DNA from 2 places in the Thiomonas sp. X19 genome. Region 2 is predicted to be linked to the other one. Evidence: riboswitches for the same ligand, from Rfam matches in the RefSeq annotation. Region 2 holds a riboswitch; the other holds the start of a gene.
What was found. A riboswitch is a leader RNA that binds a small molecule or an ion and turns the genes downstream of it on or off. The one in region 2 is predicted to bind thiamine pyrophosphate.
Positions count from the first base shown of each region.

Region 1: another riboswitch for thiamine pyrophosphate. It lies ahead of thiC (phosphomethylpyrimidine synthase ThiC); the one in region 2 lies ahead of THIX_RS16255 (thiazole synthase).

Region 1 covers NZ_LT605203.1:1,569,097-1,580,710, reverse strand. Annotated here, with positions in the region: gene THIX_RS07420 (MerR family transcriptional regulator) at 1-202, shown strand, start outside; gene THIX_RS07415 (carboxymuconolactone decarboxylase family protein) at 183-605, shown strand; gene THIX_RS07410 (DUF4440 domain-containing protein) at 727-1,149, opposite strand; gene THIX_RS07405 (thiazole synthase) at 1,226-2,245, opposite strand; gene thiS (sulfur carrier protein ThiS) at 2,263-2,487, opposite strand; gene THIX_RS07395 (FAD-dependent oxidoreductase) at 2,477-3,724, opposite strand; gene thiC (phosphomethylpyrimidine synthase ThiC) at 3,721-5,595, opposite strand; TPP riboswitch at 5,628-5,743, opposite strand; gene THIX_RS07385 (DUF924 family protein) at 5,815-6,435, opposite strand; gene nhaA (Na+/H+ antiporter NhaA) at 6,446-7,615, opposite strand; gene ppa (inorganic diphosphatase) at 7,699-8,238, opposite strand; gene THIX_RS07370 (BON domain-containing protein) at 8,302-9,042, opposite strand; gene THIX_RS07365 (phosphoheptose isomerase) at 9,035-9,637, opposite strand; gene THIX_RS07360 (YraN family protein) at 9,782-10,162, opposite strand; gene rsmI (16S rRNA (cytidine(1402)-2'-O)-methyltransferase) at 10,161-11,123, shown strand; gene THIX_RS07350 (diguanylate cyclase domain-containing protein) at 11,415-11,614, opposite strand, start outside.
Region 2 covers NZ_LT605203.1:3,366,876-3,378,489, reverse strand. Annotated here, with positions in the region: gene THIX_RS16275 (alpha-hydroxy acid oxidase) at 1-7, opposite strand, end outside; gene THIX_RS16270 (L-lactate permease) at 59-1,708, opposite strand; gene THIX_RS16265 (FCD domain-containing protein) at 1,997-2,773, shown strand; gene THIX_RS16260 (D-amino acid dehydrogenase) at 2,873-4,132, shown strand; TPP riboswitch at 4,247-4,349, shown strand; gene THIX_RS16255 (thiazole synthase) at 4,706-5,533, shown strand; gene ipdC (indolepyruvate/phenylpyruvate decarboxylase) at 5,649-7,286, opposite strand; gene THIX_RS16245 (SCP2 domain-containing protein) at 7,402-7,809, opposite strand; gene THIX_RS16240 (U32 family peptidase) at 7,948-8,916, opposite strand; gene THIX_RS16235 (peptidase U32 family protein) at 8,951-9,976, opposite strand; gene THIX_RS16230 (anaerobic ribonucleoside-triphosphate reductase activating protein) at 9,985-10,716, opposite strand; gene nrdD (anaerobic ribonucleoside-triphosphate reductase) at 10,730-10,891, opposite strand; gene THIX_RS16220 (ribonucleoside triphosphate reductase) at 10,963-11,614, opposite strand, start outside.

The DNA of each region.
Region 1 (11,614 bases), 1.8 Mb from region 2:
CGAACTGCGCGCCCAGGGGGATGCGACCTTGCCCGCACGCCTCGCGATGCTGCAACTCCATCGCGAGCGTCTGGCCACCAGGATGCTTGAGTTGTCGACTTGCGCCGGCGTCCTCGACGCCAAGATTCAAACCTATCTGGCGATGATGGATGAACCGCCGGCGCGCACCAGGAATCCGCACCATGAACCCGCAAGCGACTGAACCCCTCACCGGCCAAGACCCCGACTCACGCTACGCACGCGGCTGGGCCAAGCTGCGCGAAATCGACGGCGAGGCCGGCGAGCGCGTGATCGACGCGCTGAAGGACATCGCCCCCGATTTCGCGCGCTACATCATCGCGTTCGCCTTCGGCGACATCTACTCCCGGCCGCAGCTCGACCTGAAATCGCGCGAGATCGGCGTGGTCGCCGCGCTGACCGCGCTCGGCTATGCCACGCCGCAGCTCAAGGTGCACATCCACGGCGCGCTCAACGTCGGCTGGAGCCAGCAGGAGGTGGTGGAGATCATCATGCAGATGGCGGTGTACGCCGGCTTCCCCGCCGCGCTCAACGGCCTGTTCGCGGCCAAGGAGGTGTTTGCGGAACGTGCGCTCGCGCCAGCGTGAGAACGCATCGAACGATGTGCGACGACGCCGTGCCACCCGCGTCGGGCAACCGCCACTCTGTTTCGGCGCAAGCCCGTGGCACATCCCGCTGCGGGGATTCGGCTCCGGCATCACCATCGCTCTATGCGCCATCGGCTTCGACGATCGTGCCCTGATGGAAGAACGCCCGCCATGACTCGCCCGTCTGGCGCCAGATCGTCGAACGGCATGTGATCCGGGGGCCCTGGACGAGGGTATAGGTCAGCAAGTAGCTGCCTTGGGCAATTTCGCGGCATTGGAAATCCCGCGCTTCCCAGACATCTTCTTGCGAGTTGACACAGCGTTGATCGAGAACGTCCAGCACGGCGGCACGGCTGTAGCACCGGCCCGAGGCGCCGATTTCCCAGAAACCGGCATCCAGCATGGCCTCGAAATCGGCGCGCGTGCTTGCCTGCTCGATGCGGTAAAAAAGGGATTCGCGCGCAATCAGTTCTTCAAGAATGGGCAGCAGGCGGTCTTCGGTAACGAGGTCGGGCTCCATGCCGGTCTGGTTGGAATGGCGCATCGGTATGGAGCGGCGGCAAGGCGGACAAGCGTGCAGAAGAAAGCGGGCCGTGGCATTGGGTGCGAACCGCCGCGTCTCAGGCCCCGGCCTCGTGCCAGAACGGCATGCCCACCGTGGGGGTGGATGCCTGGGCGGTGTCGCGCTCGGGCATGGCGCCGGCCAGGAACCCGAGGCGGCCGGCCTGCACCGCCTGGGCGAAGGCGGCGGCCATGCGCACGGGGTCGGCCGACTCGGCCACGGCGGTGTTGAGCAGCACGGCGTCGAAGCCCAGTTCCATGACCTGGGCGGCGTGCGAGGGCTTGCCCAGCCCGGCGTCGACGACGAGCACGGCGTCGGGCAGGCGTTCGCGCAGGGTGCGCAGCGCGTGCAGGTTCTGCGGCCCGCGGCCGGAGCCGATGGGCGCGGCCCAGGGCATGACGGCGGCCACGCCGGCGTCGAACAGGCGGCGGGCGAGCACGAGGTCGTCGGTGGTGTAGGCGAACACGGCGAAACCCTCGCGCACCAGGCGCTCGGAGGCCTCCAGGGTGCCGAAGGGGTCGGGCTGCAGGGTGTAGTCGTCGCCCACGACTTCGAGCTTGATCCAGGAGGTGCCGAACAGCTCGCGCGCCATCAGCGCCAGGTTCACCGCCTGCTCGGCGGTATGGCAGCCGGCGGTGTTGGGCAGCAGGTGGCAACCCAGCGCGGCGATGCGCTGCCAGAACGCCTGGCCGCCGCCGCTTTCCGGCTGCAGGCGGCGCAGAGCGACGGTGAGCACCTCGGCGCCGCTGGCGGCCACCGCGTCGTCGAGGACTTGCGGGCTCGGATAGCGCGAGGTGCCGAGCAGCAGGCGGGATTGCAGGGCGACGCCGGCAACGCTCCAGGGATCGGTGACCGGCGTCGGCGCCTCCCCCACCCGGCCTCCCACAGGGGGTGGGGCGGGAGAGAGCGGCGCGACGCGGCGTTTCGAAGACCCCTCGGGCTCTTCGCCGCCCCGTTGGGGAGGCGGGGCCACTCCCTCCCCGTTTCGTGGGCTGGGTTGGGACGGGGCGTCGCGCGGCGCAGGCTGGCCCAAGCTGGTCTGCACCAGCGGTTCGGGGGCTGTGATGTCGGTGTCCATGGCCAATCTTCCTCGGTTCAGCCGCCCACCACCGGGGCGACGATGTCAATGCGGTCCTGCGCGGCCAGCGGCTGTTCGGCCCAGCGCGCGCGGGGTATGAAGGTGCCGTTGACGGCGCAGGCGAAGGCGCGCGGCGCGGCGTCGAGCCCGCGTTCGGCGAGCAGCGCATGCAGCGTGCCTGCGCACGTCTGCACGGCCTGGCCGTTGAGCCAGAGGGTGCGCGCGGCGGACTCAGGCGGCATGACGCAACTCCGTTTGCGGCCCCGGTGCTCCCAGCGCCTCGGCGATGCCCTGCTCCACCTGCCGCACCAGCGCGGGAGCGATGAGGTAGCCGTGGCGGAACAGGCCGTTGATGCGCCACACCCCGCCCGCGTCCAGCCCGGCGACGGGATGGTGGTCGGGCAACGCCGGGCGCAGCGCGGCGGCCAGGCGCAGCACGCGGGCCTCGCCGAATTCGGGGTGCAGGCTATAGAGGGCGCTGCCGAGTTCGAGCGTGGAGCGCAGCGTGGGCGGGCCGGCGTCCTCGCTGTCGAGCTCGGTGGCGCCGACGACGAACTGGCCGCCGGGGCGCGGGGCGACGTAGATGGCGTAGCGCGGATGGATGAGGCGCACCGGGCGGCGCAGGCTCACCCCGGGCGCAAACACGGTGAGTACCTCGCCGCGCACGCCGTGCAGGCCGGGAACGCCGTTCCTGGCGCCGATGCCGCGGCAGTCCACCGCGAGGTCGAAGCCGTGGCGCCGGCCGTGGGTGTCGACCAGCGCGGCGGGCTCCACGACGTCGATCGCCGCGCCCTCGTGCCAGGCGCCGCCGCAGGCGGCCAGGCCGGCGTCGAGCGCGGCGGCCAGGGCGGCATAGAGCTGGTCGTTGGCGAGCTGGCCTTCCTGCGGCAGGTAGAGGCCCTGCGTGAAGCGCGCGGCGAGCAGGGGTTCGAGCGCGGAAATCTGCTTGCCGCCCAGCGCCTGCATCGACGCGTCCTCGCCACCTGCCGGCAGGTGCGCGCGCAGCAGCGCGGTGTAATGGTCGAGCGCGCCACGGTCGGCGGCGTGCGCCACGACCAGCGTGCCCTCGCGGCGGAAATACACCTCGCGCCCGGTCTGCGCGTGCAGCTCGGCCAGCCACTGCGGCCAGATGGACAGCGACGCCACGCCCAGGGCGTGGATGCCCGCGTCGGCCGCCGCAAGCTCGGCGGTGGGCGAGAGCATGGCCGCGGCGGTGGGTCCGGCGCTGCTGCGGTCGGCACGGGCGTGGGCGTCGAACAGCTCGACGACATAGCCCGCGCGCAGCAGGCGCCAGGCCAGCAACCGGCCAGCGAGTCCCGCGCCGGCGATGCCGATGCGGGGCGCATCCCCCTCCCGACCTCCCCCACCCGCGGGGGAGGTGAGAACCGCGCTGCGCGAAGCAGGCTCCCGCACTCCCTCCCCACCCTGGGGGGAGGGTTGGGGAGGGAAGGCATCGGCGCGGCCCGGCGTGGCGTTCACAGATAGATCTCGCTTCCAGTCTTGCGGAACTCCTCGGCCTTGCGCGCCAGTTCCTGCTTGAGGTCGCCCGCCGCCACCTGGCTTTGCGCCGCGGCGCGGATGTCCTGGCTGATTTTCATCGAGCAGAACTTGGGGCCGCACATGGAGCAGAAATGCGCCGTCTTGGCCGCTTCCTTGGGCAGGGTCTCGTCGTGGAAGGCGCGCGCGGTGTCGGGGTCGAGCGCGAGGCGGAACTGGTCTTCCCAGCGGAACTCGAAGCGGGCGCGGGAAATGGCGTTGTCCCACAGCTGCGCGCCGGGATAGCCCTTGGCGAGGTCGGAGGCGTGGGCGGCGATCTTGTAGGCGATCAGCCCCTGCTTGACGTCGTTGCGGTCGGGCAGCCCGAGGTGCTCCTTGGGCGTGACGTAACACAGCATGGCGGTGCCGGCCCAGCCGATGTTGGCCGCGCCGATGGCGCTGGTGATGTGGTCGTAGCCGGGCGCGATGTCGGTGGTCAGCGGACCCAGGGTGTAGAACGGCGCCTCGAAGCAGTGCTTGAGTTCCTCCTCCACGTTGACCGCCACCATGTGCAGTGGCACGTGGCCGGGACCTTCGATCATCACCTGCACGTCGTGCTTCCAGGCGATCTGCGTCAGCTCGCCGAGGGTGTGCAGCTCGCTGAACTGCGCCTCGTCGTTGGCGTCGGCAATGGAGCCGGGGCGCAGGCCGTCGCCCAGCGAGAAGGTGACGTCGTAGGCCTTCATGATGTCGCAGATCTCTTCGAACTGCGTGTAGAGGAAGTTCTCCTGGTGATGCGCCAGGCACCACTTGGCCATGATGGAGCCGCCGCGCGAAACGATGCCGGTCATGCGGTTGGCCGTCAGCGGCACGTAGCGCAGCAGCACGCCGGCATGGATGGTGAAGTAGTCCACGCCCTGCTCGGCCTGCTCGACGAGCGTGTCGCGGAACAGCTCCCAGGTGAGATCCTCGGCCACGCCGTTCACCTTTTCCAGCGCCTGGTAGATGGGCACGGTGCCGATGGGCACGGGGCTGTTGCGCACGATCCATTCGCGGGTTTCGTGGATGTGCTTGCCGGTGGACAGATCCATCACGGTGTCGGCGCCCCAGCGGATGGACCACACCATCTTGTCGACCTCGTCCTCGATGTCGCTGGTGACGGCCGAGTTGCCGATGTTGGCGTTGACCTTGGTGAGGAAGTTGCGGCCGATGATCATCGGCTCGATCTCGGGATGGTTGATGTTGGCCGGGATCACCGCGCGGCCCGCGGCCACTTCCTGGCGCACGAATTCGCCGGAAATCTCATGCCGCATGCCGAACCAGGTGCCGCGGTGCTGGCCGCCGTTCTGCGCCAGGGCGTCGGGCAGCTGCGCGCGCAGCAGGTTCTCGCGCAGCGCGATGTACTCCATCTCGGGCGTGACGATGCCTTGGCGCGCGTAGTGCATCTGGCTGACGTTGGCCCCAAGCTTGGCGCGGCGCGGCGCCGGCGGCTGGGCGAAGCGCAGCGCGGCGGTGGCGGGATCGTGCGCGCGCTGCCGGCCGAAGGTGCTGCTGGGGCCGGAGAGCTGCTCAGTGTCGGCACGTGCGGCAATCCACGCGGCGCGCAGCTTGGGCAAGCCGGCGCGCACGTCGATGGCGGCCTGCGGGTCGGTGTAGGGGCCGGAAGTGTCGTACACCCGCAGCGGCGCGTTTTTCAGCAGGCGCGTGACGGTGGGCGACTCCTGCATCAAGGTGTCGGACAGCGCGATTTCACGCCAGGGCACGCTGACGCCTTGCGGGCCTTCGGTGTAGACCTTGCTCGAGGCCGGAAACGGGGTGCGGGTGATGCGGCTGGACAGGCGCTCGGGATCGACGGCGCGGCGAACTTCGGACATGGTGGCCTCCTGGAGTGGTTGGCCTGCCGAAGCGCATGGGGCGACTTGGTTTCCTACGCGGGGATGGTCCCGATCAGGTTCAGCGGATTTCGCAGTGTTGCGATCTCAGCCAGGCAACTTCCGATGCACGGCACTCCGACAAGCAAAGCCAAGTATAGGCCGCACCAAGTATGCCCTGCGCAACGACCGCGCCAGTCTCGCGGGATTGCACCCCACCGATCAGAACCCCGAACCCGGCTGCCGGAGAAAGACGAGTTCTTCCGGGCTGCTGGCGCGGCCGAGGATGGCGTTGCGATGTGGAAAACGGCCGAAGCGGGCAATGATGGCGTGGTGGCGCTGGGCGAAATCGAGGAAGTCTTCGAAGCGCGCACGGTCGACTTGCGGCGCGGCGTCGCCCAGCGCGGCGAACAAGGCCACCGACTGTTCCTGCACCGCAAGGTCCTCGGCATGCTCGAGCGGCAAATAAACGAACACGCGCTCGATGGGCCACAGGCGCGCATCGTCCCCCGCGTCGACCATCGCCAACGCCTGACGCAGGGCTTGCGGGTCAGTGGCGAAGGCCCGCGGCGTGGCGCGAAACAGATTGCGCGGGCACTGGTCCAGCAGCAGGAGCAGCGCGAGGGCGCCGCGTGGGGAGTTCGTCCAACTCGCCAGCGCACCCGCAGCCGCCTGCAGCTGCAGGGCACCGAAACGGGCGCGGATGTCGGCGTCCACGGCGGCGTCCTTGCCGAACCACAGCGCACGACGCGCCGTCCAGGTGGCTTGGACGTCGTGCGGCGCCTCGCCAAACCAGTAGCGCAGCAGTTCGGCGGCTTTCTCGGGCGGATCGGAATGTGGCATGACGCGAGCCTCAGACAGCGCGGCGGGCGGCCGGGTAGAGCCGGCGCGCAATCAACGCCCCGGCCGCCAGCGCCAGCACCGTGCCCAGCAGCACGCCAATCTTGGCGGCGTCGAATTCCTGCGCATCGGCGTTGAAAGCCAAGCCGGCGATGAACAAGGACATGGTGAAGCCCACACCGCAAAACGCGGCCACCGGGGCCATCAGGCGCCAGGAATAGCCACGCGGCAGGCCGTCGGCCAGCCAGGCCACCATGCCCACGCCCGCAAGAATGCCGACGGGTTTGCCCAGCACCAGCCCCAGCGCCACACCCCAGGTCACCCCATGGCCCAGCAAGGCCAGGGCCGATGCTCCCAACACCACGCCGGCATTGGCCAGCGCGAACAGCGGCAGCACCAGCCAGGAGACGTAGGGTGCGAGCGCATGCTCGACCTTGGCGCCGGCGCCACCCGCGCGGGTCTGCGGCAGCAGCAAGCCGGTGAGCACGCCGGCAACGGTGGCATGAATGCCGGACTTGAGCACGAACAGCCACAGCAGCACGCCGAGCAGCAGATAGGGCCAGGCGCGACGCACGCCGAAGCCTTGCAGCAGCACCATGAGCAGCGCGGTAGCCACCGCGGCGGCCAGCATGGCGCCAGAGATTTGCGCGGTGTAGAACGCGGCGATGATGAGCACCGCGCCAAGATCGTCGAGCACCGCCACCGCGGTGAGGAAAACCCGTGCCTGTGGCGGCAAGCCGCGTGCCAGCAAGGCCATGAGGCCGAGAGCGAAAGCGATGTCGGTGGCAGCGGGAACGGCCCAGCCGCCCAGAGCCGCCGAGTCGCCAAGATTGAGCGCGACGAACACCAGCGCCGGCACCACCATGCCGCCGAGTGCGGCGGCCACCGGCAGCGCGCGGGCACGAGGGTCGGCCAGGGCGCCGAACAACCATTCGCGCTTGATCTCGATGCCCACCTGCAGGAAGAACAGGGCCATGAGCGCATCGTTGATCCACAGCAGATTGCTTTCCACCAGATGCAGCGGGCCGAGATGCACGCCCCAGGTGGTTTGCAGCAGACCCTGCCAGAGGGCGGCCAGCGGGCTGTTCATCAGCACCAGACCGAGCACCGCACTGGCCGCCAGCATCAGGCCGGAGCGGGCGGCGGCGTTGCTGGCGTTGTTCGGTGCAGTGGCGGCACTCATGCCCTTAGGCCCACGATGTGCGCTATGCGCACGTCAAGCCCCCGTCATGTGCCCGTTGCGTGTGCGCGACGGGGCACAAGGCGTCAGCCCTTGGCGTGTTCGCTGTAGCGCTTGGCGCCGGCGCTGATTTCGGCGCGGGCGGCGTCGGCGCCAGCCCAGCCTTCGGTCTTCACCCACTTGCCGGCTTCGAGATCCTTGTAGTGGTTGAAGAAGTGCTCGACCTGCTTGAGCAATTCCGGCGTCAGGTCTTCGGGCTTGCGGATGTTGCGGTACATGGGCAGCAGCTTGTCCACCGGCACGGCGATGAGCTTGGCGTCGGGGCCGGCCTCGTCGGTCATCTTCAACATGCCCACCGGGCGGCAGCGCACCACGCAGCCGTGCACCAGGGGAATGGGGGTGACCACCAGCACATCCACCGGATCGCCGTCTTCCGACAGGGTTTGCGGGATGTAGCCGTAGTTGCACGGATAGTGCATGGCGGTGGACATGAAGCGGTCGACGAACAACGCGCCGCTGGCCTTGTCGACCTCGTACTTCACCGGCGGGGCGCCGGCGGGAATTTCGATGACCACGTTGAAATCGTCGGGCAGGCTTTTGCCTGCGGGAACGTGAAGCAAGCTCATGGGAAGTTCACCTGGGTGGAAGAGAAAAAGACGGCCGCGGGCGCCACACGCACGCGGCCCTGCTCAGGGCGTTGCCGGAGTTGTGGGCGGATTGCCGGGAGGCGTGACCGGGGTCTGCGAGGTGTTCTTGTAGATGCCCTGCAGCTGCTGCGGCGTGATGATGTTGAACAGGGTCACCACTTTCTTCACGCCCGACACCGCACTGGCCACGGCGCTGGCCTGATCGGCCTCGGCCTGGGTGACGATGCCCTGCAGATACACCACGCCGGCCGAAGTCGTGATCTTGAAGGCCTGCGAGTACAGCTGTTTGTCGTCGATGAACGAGGCGCGAACCTTGGAGGTGATGAAGGTGTCTTCGGCCTGTTGGCCCAAGGTGGAGTTGGGGCCGACCACGACCTCGTCGAGCACGGCCTTGACGTTGGGAATGTCGGCCACGATCCGCTGCACCTGCTGCTTGTAGGCCTCGGTCGGCACCTGGCCGGTGATCAGCACCTGCTGGTTGTAGCAATTGACGCTGACATTGCCATTGCCGCGCAGGGCATTGCTGATCTGCGATGCGGCCTTGACCTGGATGGTCTGGTCTTCGAGCTGGGCGCCGACGGTGCGGCGGTCGGTCGCCACCAGCGCGGCGCCGCCCACGGCGGCGGCTCCCAGGATGAAACAACCCTGCAACTGGGTGGCGGCAATGGCGCCCATGAGCACCAGGCCGGCGCGGGACAAGGGCATCTTGCGAGACACGCGGCCCGCGTTGCGGCATACGGCGTTGAACCATGTACTCAAGCGGAAAGTCGTGCGGTCAGTCATTGGAATCCTCCGGGTCGCCCATCAAGGTCCAGTCTACGCCGTCACAAATGCAGTGCAGCATGAGCAGGTGCACCTCCTGGATGCGCGCGGTGCGGTCGTGCGGCACGCACAGATGCACGTCCTGCTCGCGCAGCATCGCGGTCATTTGGCCGCCGCCCTTGCCGCTCAGGCCCACCACCAGCAGGTCGCGCTCCTGCGCGGCGCGCACGGCCTCCAGCACGCTGGGCGAATTGCCGCTGGTGGAAATGGCCACCAGCACATCGCCCGGCTGGCCCAGGGCGCGCACCTGGCGCGAGAACACCTGGTCGAAGCCGAAGTCGTTGGCCAGCGCGGTGAGGACGGACGTGTCGGTGGTCAGCGCAATGGCCGCGAGCTCCATGCGCTCGCGCTCGAAGCGGCCCACCAGCTCGGCGGCGAAGTGCTGCGAGTCGGCAGCCGAGCCGCCATTGCCGCACACCAGAACCTTGCCGCCGTTGCTCACCGCATTGGCGATGCAGGCCACGGCCTGCGCCACAGGCTCGGCCATCAGGGCGGCCGCCTGCTGCTTCAGTTCTGCGCTCTCGCGAAACTGCTGTTGGATGCGTTGTTCAAGCATGGTTCGAGTACCAGGAAGAAAAGCAAAGGCCTCCATTATTCCCCGGCTCCGGATGGCTTGGCGGATGCAAGCCCATGCGCCGGCGTCGCTCTGTCAGTGCCGGATGTACTCGCTTGCACTTGAAACAGGCGGACAGGCCGGCCCTCAACCATCGGCATCGAAGGCGTCGCGAATCCAGTGCAGCTGCCCGCCTTCGATGGCGACCACGTCGAAACGGCAGGCCATCTCGCCAGGGAAGCGCATGAGGTAATGCCGCGCGGCCAGCAGGATGCGGGCGCGTTTGCGCGCGTCCACGCTGGCGGAGGCGCCACCGAAGGCCGCGCTGGCGCGTGCGCGGACCTCGACGAACACCAGCGGGCCTTTGGAATCGCGGGCGATGATGTCGATCTCGCCGCCGCGCACCCGATAATTGCGCTCCACCAATTGCAGCCCCTGCCGCTGCAGGTAGTTCCAGGCCGCATCCTCCGCCAGGGCGCCCACCTGTCCTGGCGGGCGGGTGGCGGCCTTTGCCGGGTCTTGCCTCATGTCTCCCACATCCTCCATGCCCATTTCCCCATCGCCAGCGGGCCACGGCGCGCCTGCGGCGCTGGCCGCGGCGCGGCAATTATGCGCGGGCCAGTCGCTGCCGCCGGGCTGCCTGCTGGTGGTGGCCACGCCCATCGGCAACCTTGCCGACATCAGCCTGCGCGCCCTGGCCATGCTGGAACGCTGCGACCTGGTGGCAGCGGAAGACACCCGCATGGCCCAGCGCCTGTTGCAAGCCCATGGCCTGGCCAAGCCCCTGCTGCGGGCCGACCGCCACCGCGAGCAGACGGCCGCTGCCGAAATGCTGGCGCTGCTGGCCGCCGGGCAGCGCGTGGCCTATGTGAGCGACGCCGGCACACCCGGCATCAACGACCCCGGCGCGGTGCTGGTGCGTGCCGCGCGCGCGGCCGGCCATGCGGTGATTGCGTTGCCCGGCGCCAGCAGCGTGACGACGGCATTGAGCGCCTCGGGCCTGGACCTGGACGCCGGCTACACCTTCGCCGGCTATGTGCCGGCGACGCAGCAACAACGTGCGGCCTTTTACCGCGAGGCATTGGCATCGCCGCGCGCCTGGGTGTGCTTCGAGGCGCCGCATCGCATCGTTCAGAGCCTGGAGGAACTGGCGCAACTGGCAGCCGCCCTGCCCAAGCCGCCGGACTTGATTCTGGCGAAGGAATTGACCAAGCAGTTCGAGGCCATCGTGCAGGGCAGCCCGGCCGAGTTGCTGGGCTGGCTGGCGGCGGATGCGCGGCGCGCGCAAGGCGAGTTCGTGCTGGTGCTGCAAGCCGCCCGCGACGCCGAGCCGATGGACGCGCAGGCGCAGCGCTGGCTGTTGCGACTGGCGCGTGAGTTGCCAGCATCACGCGCCGCCGCCGCGGTGGCCGAGATGCTGGGGGCGGACCGCAAGACCCTGTATCGCTGGCTGCAGGCGCAGGCGGGCCAGGGTCTGGACGAGAACTGAAACGACCGCTGCGTCCTGCGGCTGTGTGCAGACCAAACCACTGCTTCAGCGCACTCGGAGCTTGCCGGCTTGCAGGCCGGCAGACCGTTCGTGCGTCACGCGACAGTGCGCAGGCACAACCCTCCAGGCGCACTCGGAGCTTGCCGGCTTGCAGGCCGGCAGACCGTTCGTGCGTCACGCGACAGTGCGCAGGCACAACCCTCCAGGCGCACTCGGAGCTTGCCGGCTTGCAGGCCGGCAGACCGTTCGTGCGTCACGCGACAGTGCGCAGGCACTGTCGCGTGTACGCACTCACCGCATCGTGATGACGCGGTTGCGGCCTTGGCGCTTGGCTTCGTAGAGGCTGTCGTCGGCTTCGGTGAGCACGCGCACGACTTCGTCCTGCGGGCCCTGCAAACCGCCGATGCCGATGCTCAGAGTGATGTGCAGACTGCGTTCGGACACCAGGAAGGGGCGCTGCGCGACGCGTTGACGCAGCACGTCCATCGCGG
Region 2 (11,614 bases):
TTGCCATGATGTCACCTTGTGTGGACTGCAGAGGGCCCCCAGGGGGAGGCCCTGAGGGTCAGGGATGGACGATCTTGATCGCCGGGATCATCCAGGATAGCCAGTGTTGTTGGGCGAAGACGAGCAAGCCCAGCAGCAGGGTGAGCAGCACACTGTGCCAGAAGGTGCGGGCGAACACCGCGCCCTCGTGGCCCTTGAGAGCCGTCGTGGACACGCCCGTGGCGATGTTTTGCGGCGAGATCATTTTGCCCATCACCCCGCCCGAGGAGTTGGTGGCGGCCATCAGCACCGGGTTCAGGTTCAGCTGATGCGCCGCCACCACCTGCAGGTTGCCGAACAGGGCGTTGCCCGAGGTGTCGCTGCCGGAGAGAAACACCGCAATCCAGCCCAGGAACGCCGACACCAGCGGGAAGAGCGCGCCGGTGGAGGCCACGCCCATGCCCAGCGTGTAGCTCATGCCCGAGTAATTGAGCAAGAAGGCCAGGCCCACGATCATCATCACCGTGGCGATGGCGATGCGCGTCTGCACCCAGGTGCGCTTCACACACCCGAAGAACGCCCCCGCGCCGGTGCGCGTCCAAGCCGCCGCGATGATGGCCGACAGCAGGATCGCCGTGCCCGTGCCCATGGGCTGAAAGTCCCACAGCGCCACATAGGGCTTGTGGTACAGGGTGATGAACACCGCCTGGTTCAAGCCGGGCCACAGCACCTGGGTGTCGCCGATCAGGAACAGCTTGAGGTTGACCCAGACGATGACCACCACCGAGACCACGACCCACGGCATCCAGCCGCCATAGCCCACGCGCGCCGCGCCCCGGGCCGGCGCCTGCGTGCGCATCACGGCAAAGGCCGGGTCGGGTTCGGGCTTCCAGGTCTTGAGAAAGGCCACGGTGACGAGGAGCGACACCAGCGAGGCCAGCACGTCGGTGAGCTGGTAGCTGATGAAGTTGGAGGTGGCGAACTGCGTGAGCGCAAAGCTGCCGCCCGAGACCAGCAGCGCCGGCCACAGCTTGGCGATCGATTTCAGCCCCCCGTACAGGCCGACGACATAAAACGGCAGCAGGAAGGCAAAAAACGGCAGTTGCCGCCCCACCATCGCCCCCAGGGTGTCCGGGTGCATGCTGGTGACGGCCCCCAGCACCGTGATGGGCACGCCCAGGGCGCCGAAGGCCACCGGGGCGGTGTTGAAGATCAGGGTGTAGGTGAGGGCCTCCAGGGCGGGAAAGCCCAGGCCGATGAGCAGGGCGCTGGTGATGGCCACCGGGGTGCCGAAGCCGGCGATGCCTTCGAGCAGGCAGCCGAAGGAAAACGCCACCACCAGCAGCACCAGGCGGCGGTCGTCGGGCAGGTGGTCCAGCATCCATTGGCGAAACTGCTCGAAGCGCCCGGACTGGACCGCCACGTTGTACAGCAGCAAGGCGTTGAAGACGATCCACATCACCGGCGCCAGCGCCAGCGCCATGCCCGCGGCAACGGCGTTCAAGGCCAGGCCCACGGGCATGCCCCACACCGCCACGGCCACGAGAAGGCCCACGATCAGCCCGGCCAGCGAGGCCTGCCAGGCGGGGCGGCGCAGCACCCCGAGCAGGATGAGCGCCACCGCAATGGGTATGGCCGCCACCAGAAACGACAGCAGCAGCGAGCCCGCTACAGGCGTCAGCGGCTGCGCAAAAAGAATGCCCGCAGGCAGGGCGGTCGACAGAGTCATGGAGTCTCCTTCCAGGAAGTTGAATGGATTGGGAATGGCTTGCGCTCTTCGGTGACGTCAACTCGCACGCTTGATGTGCGGGCGACTCTCGGCGCGACCCCTGGTTGGAGTCTCTGTAGCCTCACGCTTTCAAAAAGTATTGGTCATTTGGTAAGACCTATGTCTATTAGAAAGGTGTTCCTTCATATCGTCAAGAAATCAGCAAAGAAGACTGAATCTGTCGGAATTTGAAAAGCTTCCTCGATTTAAAATAAAATTGGTCATACCGGAATGGACGAGGCAATACACATGGATATCATCAAACTGTCGGATACGATCGCAAGCGACCTTGAACGGCGCATCCTCGAGGGCTCCTTGAGGGCCGGGGATCGTCTGCCGCCTGAGCGTGAGCTGGCCGAGCAGCTTGGTGTGTCACGGCCATCCCTGCGTGAAGGGCTGCAAAAATTGGTCTCCAAAGGCCTGATACGCACGCGCCAGGGCGGGGGCACGGTCGTGACCGACAGGCTGCAGGCAAGCTTCGTCGATCCGTGGAGAGATATGCTCAGCGGACATCCGACCCTGCAGCACGACCTGTTGGAATTCCGGCACATGCTGGAAAGCCAGGCCGCGCTATTGGCGTCGGAACGTGCCAATGATTTCGACCTGAAACGCATCGGTGTGGCGTTCGATGCGTTGGAGTTGGCCTATGAGCAAGACGACCTTCAGGCTTGCATCAAAAATGATGTTGAATTTCACCAAGCGATCGCCGAAGCATCCCATAACGTCCTGATCGCGCATCTCAGTGCAAGCCTGCATCGACTGATTCAGGATCATGTGGAAAAAAATCTGCGCTACCTGCATGCCCACCCCGAGAAGTGGCAGCAGTTGCGCGAGCAACACCGGGACATCTGGGAGAAAATGCGCGCCCGCAGTTCGCAAGCCGCAGCGCTGGCCGCAAGGCAGCATATTGCTTTTGTGCAGAAAAACATGTCCGAAACTGCGCTGGAAGAATTGCGCATTGAAAGCGCCAAGCGTCGCATTCAAACGGGGTCTCTTTCGCCGTCGGACCATGGAGCCGGCTCGTAGCATCCGAGCGGGCTGGCCTTCGCTCCGGTCAGCGCAGTGGCTTGGACCTGGCTCGCCGGGGCGCGTTTCCTCGCAAGCAGATTTTCCTAGGGACATCCGATGAAAGTGATCGTTCTCGGCGCCGGTCTGATCGGCATCGCATCGGCGTACTTCCTGCGTCAGCAGGGTCACGAGGTCACGGTGGTCGACCGCCAGGCCAAACCAGCCGCGGAAACCAGCTTTGCCAACGGGGGCCAGATTTCCGTGAGCAACGCCGAGCCATGGGCCAACCCGAGTGCGCCATTACAACTGTTGAAGTGGCTCGGAAGGGCGGATGCTCCGCTGCGGTTCCGCTTGCGCATGGACCCGAGGCAGTGGCGCTGGGGCATGCAGTTCCTGGCGGAATGTCGACCGGGGCGTACGAGTCGCAATACGGCGCAGCTGATTCGCCTCGGCACCTACAGCCGTGAGGTGCTGCGGCAACTCCGCCAGGAGCGCGGTATCGCCTATGACCACCGCGCACAGGGCATTCTCCATTTCTACACAAGCCGCAAGGCATTTGAAAACGTGGCGATTGCTGCAGCCCGGATGCGTGCCTTGGGCTGTGATCGACGCGTCATTTCCGCCGACGAGGCCGTGCGCATCGAGCCCGCGCTGGGGCATACCGGCGCCAAGCTCGTCGGAGCCACGTTCACCGCCGAGGACGAGTCGGGAGATGCGAACTGTTTTGCCCGCGAGCTCGCCGGGCGCTGCGAAGACGACGGCGTGCAGTTCTTGATGAGCCACACCGTCACTGCGCTGCATGAAGCGGGAGGGCAGATCGACCACGTTGAGGCGACCGACGAGGATGGCCGCTTTCAATGCATACGCGGCGATGCCTACGTGCTCGCGATGGGAAGTACGAGCGCCTTGCTCGCCAAGCCGCTGGGCATCGAGCTTCCCATCTATCCGCTCAAGGGCTACTCGGTGACCATGCCGGTGAAGGACCCCGCGATGGCGCACCAGGTTTCGTTGAGCGACGATGCCTGCAAACTCGTGTTTTCGCGCCTTGGCAATCGCTTGCGCATCGCAGGTACGGCCGAGTTGAATGGCTATGAGCGAAACCTTGACCGTAAGCGCTGCGAGGCCATCCTCGAACGGGTCGAGGAACTCTTTCCGGGCGCGGGAGACGGCGCGCAAGCGCGGTTCTGGACCGGCCTGCGCCCGGCGACACCGGGCAACGTCCCCATCATCGGGCGCAGTCGCCTGCGCAATCTCTTTCTCAATACCGGCCACGGCAGCCTGGGCTGGACCCTGTCTTGCGGCTCAGGCAAGAGCATCGCGCGCATCATCAGCGGGCTCGAGCCAGAAGCCGATTTCTCGTTCGTCGGCGGCGCATAGCGCATTCGAGCAAACGACCTGGGGCCCCACTTGGTTGGGCGAATCTTGTGCGGTCTTCGACACGCGCATCGACGGCTGGTCGCATTGACGGCCATGCCGTCTTGTGCCAGAATTTCCACTGCTCCGGGGTGCACGAATCGACGCGCTGAGATGGTCAAACCAAACCCGCGAACTTGAACCGGTTAGTCCCGGCGGAAGGAGAGCTTGGATTCCAGGCTGGCGGCGCCCCGAAAGCGCCAGTCGCCTGGGGCACCCTCCGAACACTCAGTTGCATCACGATCGAAGGGGGCTTGACATGCATGCGGATGGCAGTTTGCTCACACACAGCTTGCCGACGTACAGCCCGACTCCCGCACAGCCCCAAACCTATCTTGCAAGCTCGCGCTCCGAGACGGCCGAGCGTGCATGCGCGGGCGAATGCTTGGCCCATGCCGCACGCCAGCGATGTCCGGGCGTTGGCACGACGCCACCACAGGCACGGCAGCCCGGCACCCCTGCGCAGGGTCGCTGTAGGCGACCTCATTCTCTTTTTTAGACCCACCGTCAGACTTGAACTGACAAAGGACTCAAGCCATGTATCGAGAATCAACGACTGGCGCTGACGCTGGTTGGAGTGTCGCGGGCGTCAAGCTCGAGAGCCGATTCCTGTTGGGCAGCGCCAGCTACCCATCGCCGCAGGCCCTGAGCGATTCGATTCGCGCCTCCGGCGCGCAGGTCGTGACCGTCGGTCTCAAACGGGTTCTTGCTGCGCAGGAAAGCGATGGCTTCGTCGCCGCCCTGCGCGAGACCCTGGAGACATGTGGCGCACGTTTGCTGCCCAATACCGCCGGGTGTTACAGCGCGCGCGATGCGATCGAAATGGCGCACATGGCACGCGAGCTCTATCAGACCCATTGGGTCAAGCTCGAAGTGATCGGCGAGGAGCACACCCTGCAGCCCGATCCCGTCGAACTCGTGGAAGCCGCGCGCGTGCTGGTGCGTGAGGGTTTTGTCGTCTGGCCCTACTGCACGGATGACCTGTTGACCTGTCGGCGCCTGCTTGACGCGGGCTGCGAGGTGCTGATGCCCTGGGGCGCGCCCATCGGTTCAGGACAGGGCTTGCTCAACCCGTTCGCACTGCGCACGCTGCGCGAACGTCTGCCGGATGCCACCCTGATCGTGGACGCCGGCCTCGGTACGCCTTCGCATGCCGCACAAGCCATGGAGATGGGGTTCGATGCCGTGCTGCTGTGCTCGGCGGTGTCGCGCTCGCGCGATCCGGTCGAGATGGCGCGAGCCTTCGCGCTGGCGATTGAGGCAGGACGCCGGGCTTGGCGAGCTGGCGCCATCGCCAAGCACGATCGCGCAATCCCGAGCACACCGACCGGCGCGAGATCCCAGAATCCTCGACCCTGCGTTTAGGCCTACGCTGAACAAGCCTCTCGTGCGCATCGCGGAGGTTTGTTCAGCATCGTCCAAGGCCAGGCCACCCGCGGCGCAGTGGTTCGGCAGCATGGCTTTGGCCGGTTGATGAGTTCTACCCAGCCGGTGCCGACAACCGCCGCACAGCGTGCACATACCGCTCCAGCGTTGGTGACAGCGCCCCCGGTGCCAGTCGAATGTCCAGCAACTGAAAACGTCCTCGCGTGGCATGGGCATGCTCGAGCGCATTTTTGAGTTCCAGGCGCGTGCGCACCACAACGCCGTCACCCCCCATGCCAGTCGCCATCGACGCAAAGTCCCACGTCGGCAATGCGGTGAAGCGAGCGCCAGGCTCGAACACCTGGAGCATTTCCCATGCCGAGTTATTGAAGACTAGAACGATGGGATCCCATCCATAGTGGCAGGCATTGCCCAATTCCCACCCTGTCATTTGAAAGGCACCGTCACCGACCAGAATGATGGGGCGCTGCCCCGTGGACGCCTGCAGGCCCAGCCCTGCCGGCACGCCATAGCCCATGGTCGCGTAGTAGCCTGGGGCGATGAGTTCGGTCGGCCCGATGTCCATGGCCGTGAACAGGCAATCCCCGACATCGCTGGCAAGCGGCATCGCGCCATGCCGTTGCATCAACGAGTTGACGGCAGCAGCAATGTCGAGCGGGTTGACTGGCGCGTCTTCAGCGTCTTCTGCGGGGAGTGAAAAAACCTCCGAGCGCTGTTCGGCCCGCTGGACCTGCGCGGCCGGTACCCGCTCCAGCAGGGCATCGATCAGCGCCGCGAGCGGTACGTCAGGGTAGACATGATGCCCCATCACCACACGACCCTCAAGCGCCTGGATGGCGTGCCGAAGATCGATGCGTTGGGCCGACACGGCAAAATTGGTGTCCGACACGATCACGCCGAGCAGCAGCAGCGCATCGGAGTTTTCAACCTCGGTGGCGATGGCCGGGTCTCCAGCCAGACCCAGATAGGTGCCGCGCAGAGGAACCTCGGCTCCGGTCAACAAACCGCGCCCCATGAAACTGGTCACCACGGGAATCCCCAGTCTGCGCGTGAGTTCGGCCACGCGGGATTCCAGCGCGTAGCGCCGCACTTCCACGCCAACCATCAGGACGGGGTGTTGTGCGCCTTGCAGGCGCGATAGCAGTTCATCGGCGCAGGTGGCCAGAGCCTCCGCATCATGCTTGGGCCAGGGGAGGGTGGGTACTGCCTCGCAGATCCGTCCAGGCATGTCCCGCGGTATCTCGATGTAGACGGGACGTGATGCGCGCAGTGCTGTGTCGAGCACCCGTGCAATGTGTTGCGGCGCGGTGGACGGATCATCCAACCTGGCACGATCGACGGTTATTTCCTGATAAATCTTCCACTGCGAATCCAGGGTCTTGACCTGATGGTGCAGCAGATAGCCGCTGGCGGCCTCGTGCGTGGCGGGTGCTCCGGAGATCACGACCACGGGGACACGTTCGGCGTAGGCGCCAGCCACGGCGTTGACCATGTTCAGTGCGCCGGCTCCATAGGTGACGGCCGCCACTCCCAAACCGCCGCGCAGGCGTGCGGCAGCATCCGCCGCGAAACCGACTCCTGGTTCGTGGGAAAGCGTGTAGAGGGGCAGGGCGGCGCAGCGCTCGAATTCGCGAAAAAGCGGTAGGGCAAAGTCGCCGGGAATCCCGAAAATTTCGGTAGCCCCTCGCTGTTTCAGGGCCTGCAGCAAGCGTGCGGTCAGTGTGGTCGTCATTTCCAGGCTCGTCGGGTTTGAAAGCGTTGCATGCACATGGCTGCCGTACCGATCGGTCGATACGCCAAGCCGGGTTCGACGGTTCGCGCAGGTTTCAGTCATCGCTTGCCGGTACTCAGCGCCATAAGGGGCCGATGGCATCGAGCGTGTTTTTCAACATCAACCCGAATTCGGTATCGCCTTCCATCACCAGTGCGCGCTCAAAAAACAGCCGGTCGGCATCGTCGATGCCTCGCACCAGGCGCCATAGGGACGCGCTCGTGCTGCGGATGGTGACCGCAGCGGGGTCATCGAGTGGCGCGACCCTGAACCCCTGAGCGTTCAGCCGCAAGCGAAGTCGCAGCCCAAGGTCTTCGAGATCCAGGCAAACCGCCCGCCCAGACCACGCCGAATGCGTCTCGGAATCCAGGTGCGGGAGCAAAACGCGATCAAGCAGGCGTGCCAGCGCAAACGATGGAGGTTGCATCGGCAACGCGCGAACGACTTGGCGCAACGGTTCGGGAATGGATGCGGCAATGTGCACGGCGGCACTCCCCAGGGCGTTCAGCCAACGGGCAGAAGCGCCCTGGGGAACGTCGCTCGAAATCGCGAAGTCATGCTTCGACATGGGCATGTTCAACATTCCTTGATGGAGTTCTGCCAGAGCAACGCCGCTTCGGCGTCAGGCACTGTTCAGAACAAATTGCATGCCGGGCTGGCGGTGGGCGTAACCATTGACCAAGGCGCCCGGCAAGCGCATCGCACGCAGGGTCGCCAGTGCGTCATCGGCCGATGCCCCCTGGTTGTAAACGGCGTCGAACTGCGCGAGCACTTCCATGAAGCCCTGGCTGCAAGGCGATAGCCGAAGGCGCGAGACGCCCGCCTGTTGCAGGGCCTGGGCCTCCCCGATCAGGGCTTGCACGCCGGCTGACTGAACCTGGGTTCCGTTCAAACAAAGGAAGGGTTGGCCCTCGCTGCTGCTGAGCAAGAGTCCGTCCGCATCATCAAGGCAGCGGAACGCACAGGAGTCCTTGTGCAAGTGATGATGCCGCGCGGTGAAGCATCGCGCCGAGAATGAAAGTGGCAGGCGCCCAAAAGCCCAAATCTCGGTGGGGATCTCGTCTCCACTGACCGCGCGCACCGGATTGCCCCTTGGGTTCACGCAGGCAATGGCATCCAGCGATTGCTCCGCTGGGGCAACCCATCGCCCTGCGCCCCAGGCGGCATGTTCCAAAAGCGCCTCCCGGCTGTAGATGTTGAGATGGGGGCCGAGAACAAAGGGCTGGAGATCACGCGGCCCACGCCGCGCCTGCACAAGGGCCTGGATGGCCGACACGTCACCGGCTTCGACCGCGAATTCATCCTGATTCACCAGATCGCGCACGGAGCGCAACTCGCTCTCGCTCATCACCAGGGCCTGAGAAGCCAGGATCACCTCTTTGCCCGCAGCCTGCAATTCACGCCCCAACGCCAGCCAGTCGGCGAGCTTCATCTCGTGCCGGCGCGAGCAGACGATCTCTCCCAGCACGACGGTATCCGCAGCGCTGTCAGCGACATGCTCGTAGAACTGCATCAACGCAGGTCTTGGCCACCAATACTGAACAGGGCCTACTGTCAATGCGAATCTTGGGGTGGTGACGAGGTCGGTCATGGCGTGTATCCATTGAGGGGGGCTGCGCGAGTTGCTAGCGCCAGGGCCGGTCATAGGCGCCAAGCGTGTGCTGCTGCCCTTCAGCCCACCGCGCAAGTTGCGCCGACCATGCCGGAAGCACCGCATAGCGATTGGGCGATACGGCCAGATCGATGGCGGCACGCCAAACCCGCGTGACCTCGGCGACATAGCTGGGGCTTCGCTGGCGGCCTTCGATCTTGATCGCCTTGACGCCGGCGTCGATCAATTGGGGCAGCAGCTCGAGCGTGTTCAAGCTGGTGGGCTCTTCAAGTGCGTAGTCGCGCACCCCGCCGACATCGAACCGGCCCTTGCACAGGGTTGGATAAGCCCGTGGCTCATCGGGCGCGTAGCGGTCGATCAGGACATCGTTCAGACGCGCTTCGACGGTGTCGCGGCGATCGACCCAGCGCACGGCTGAAGGTGGCGAACACACACCGGCATTGTTGGGCGACTGGCCGGTTGCGTAGGACGACAGCGCGCAGCGGCCCTCCACCATCACGCAAAGACTTCCAAATCCGAACACCTCGATGTCGACGCTGGTGTGCCGGATGACATGCGCCACTTGCGACAAGGTCAGGACGCGGGGTAGAACCGCGCGTTGAATGGCGTAGTGCTCACGGTAGAACTCGATCGCTGCGTAGGACGTCGCCGAGGCCTGCACGGATAGATGCAGGCGCATGTCCGGATGATGACGCCGCGCATGGGCCAGCACGGCAATATCGGCCACGATCAGAGCGTCGGCCCCGAGTTCGACTGCGCGATCAACCGCCCGAAACCAGGGCTTCGGATCTTGCCCTGCGGCGAAGGTGTTGAGTGCCATCAGGACCTGAGCGCCATGCCTGTGGGCATAGGCAACGCCGGCATGAATCTGTGCATCATCGAAGTTCAAACCTGCGAAGTTGCGCGCATTGGTGGCGCCGCGCAAACCCAGATAGACAGCATCTGCGCCTGCGTCCACTGCCATTTCCAGGGCTCGCAGGGAACCCGCTGGACAGACGAGTTCTGGTTGCCGCTTGGTCATCGAAATGGGGGATTCCATGAAGGATCTCAACGTTGATTCAGGAGGGGTGAAGGGAGGCGAAAGGCGTTGGCGTCATCCCCGCGTAGCTTGAAACCGGGCATCTGCAGGCCCTGGATTTGCTTGCTCAAACCGCCTCGATCCAGGCTTGATGGATGCGCCAGCGTTTGCCCAGGCAAGCGGCAGTCTTGCACCACCCATTGGCGCACGCCCCGATCGGCGAGCATCTTGCCCAGGGTCAACAGTTCTGCTTCGCTGAAGAGGCCCGCACGCCAGGTTGTGCGGCATTCGAAGGGTACGCCCGAAGCCAAAAGATGATCCAGGGATGTCCTTGCGCGGCGGCCGCTGCCTGGAGTGCCCGTGATCGTGTCGTAGCGGCTCCAGGGCGCCTTCACATCGAACCCCACCCAGTCGACCAGAGGGAGCAGCGTTGCGAGGCGCTGGGGATACATGCCGGCCGTGTGCAGCGCAATCTCGAAACCCAGGTCGCGCACTTGTTGCATGGCCTCGGCCAGCGCGGCTTGCAGCGTGGGTTCCCCTCCGGAAAAAACCACGCCGTTCAGCAACCCACGTCTGCGCTCCAGGAAGTTCAGCACGGACTCCCAGGGCGTGCCTACTGGAGCAGCAGCCTCAAGCAAGTGCGGGTTGTGGCAGTAACCGCAACGCCAAGGGCACCCCTGGCAGAAGATCACGGCGGCGAGCTTGCCGGGAAAATCAATACTGGTCAGGGCGGTGATCCCGCCCACACGCAACGCATCCATCCGTATTGGCGATTCAGATGTTCGGCATGCTCGGTTGCTCGGCGAAGAATCGTCGCTCCAGGTGTTCGCCCTGCTTGCCGATGTTGAAGCTCGACACCGGCCTGTGGTAGCCCATGACGCGAGTCCAGACCTCGCATGGCTGGCGCTCGTCATCGAGCAGTCGCGGCTGCATCATGTTGGGTTCAGTGGGTTGATAGGCATGTGACAAGGCAGTTCTCCAGAGTGGTTGTTGTGGCCGTGAAGGCCCTAGGCGGCAAGCAGGCCCTGTTTGCGCGCGAGGATTTCCTCATCGCACTTGGGGCAGAAAGGGTGTTCGCCCGACAGATACCCGTGCTTGGGGCAAATGGAAAAAGTGGGCGTGACGGTGATGTAGGGCAGGCGAAAGCGCGTCAGCGCGCGGCGTATCAACTCTTTGCATGCCGCGCCGCTGGACAGTTGCTCGCGCATGTAGAGATGGAGCACGGTGCCTCCGGTGTACCTGGACTGCAAGGGTTCCTGCCGCTCAAGGGCCTCGAACGGATCATCCGTGAAGCCCACTGGCAATTGCGACGAGTTCGTGTAATAGTGGTGCGCCGCCGTGCCAGCCTGAAGAATGTCCGGAAAGCGTTTGCGATCTTCTTTGGCGAAGCGGTAGGTGGTGCCTTCAGCGGGCGTAGCCTCCAAGTTGTAGAGATGTCCGGTCTCTTCCTGAAAGGCCACGATCCGGTTTCGGACATGGTCAAGAAGGCGCACGGCAAAGGCATGGCCCCAGGGCGTGGTGATGTCCTGCGTGTCGGCGGTGAAGTTGCGGATCAACTCGTTGATGCCGTTGACCCCCAGCGTCGAAAAATGGTTGCGCAGGGTGCCGAGATAGCGCTTGGTATACGGGAACAAGCCCTGGTCCATGAGGCGCTGGATG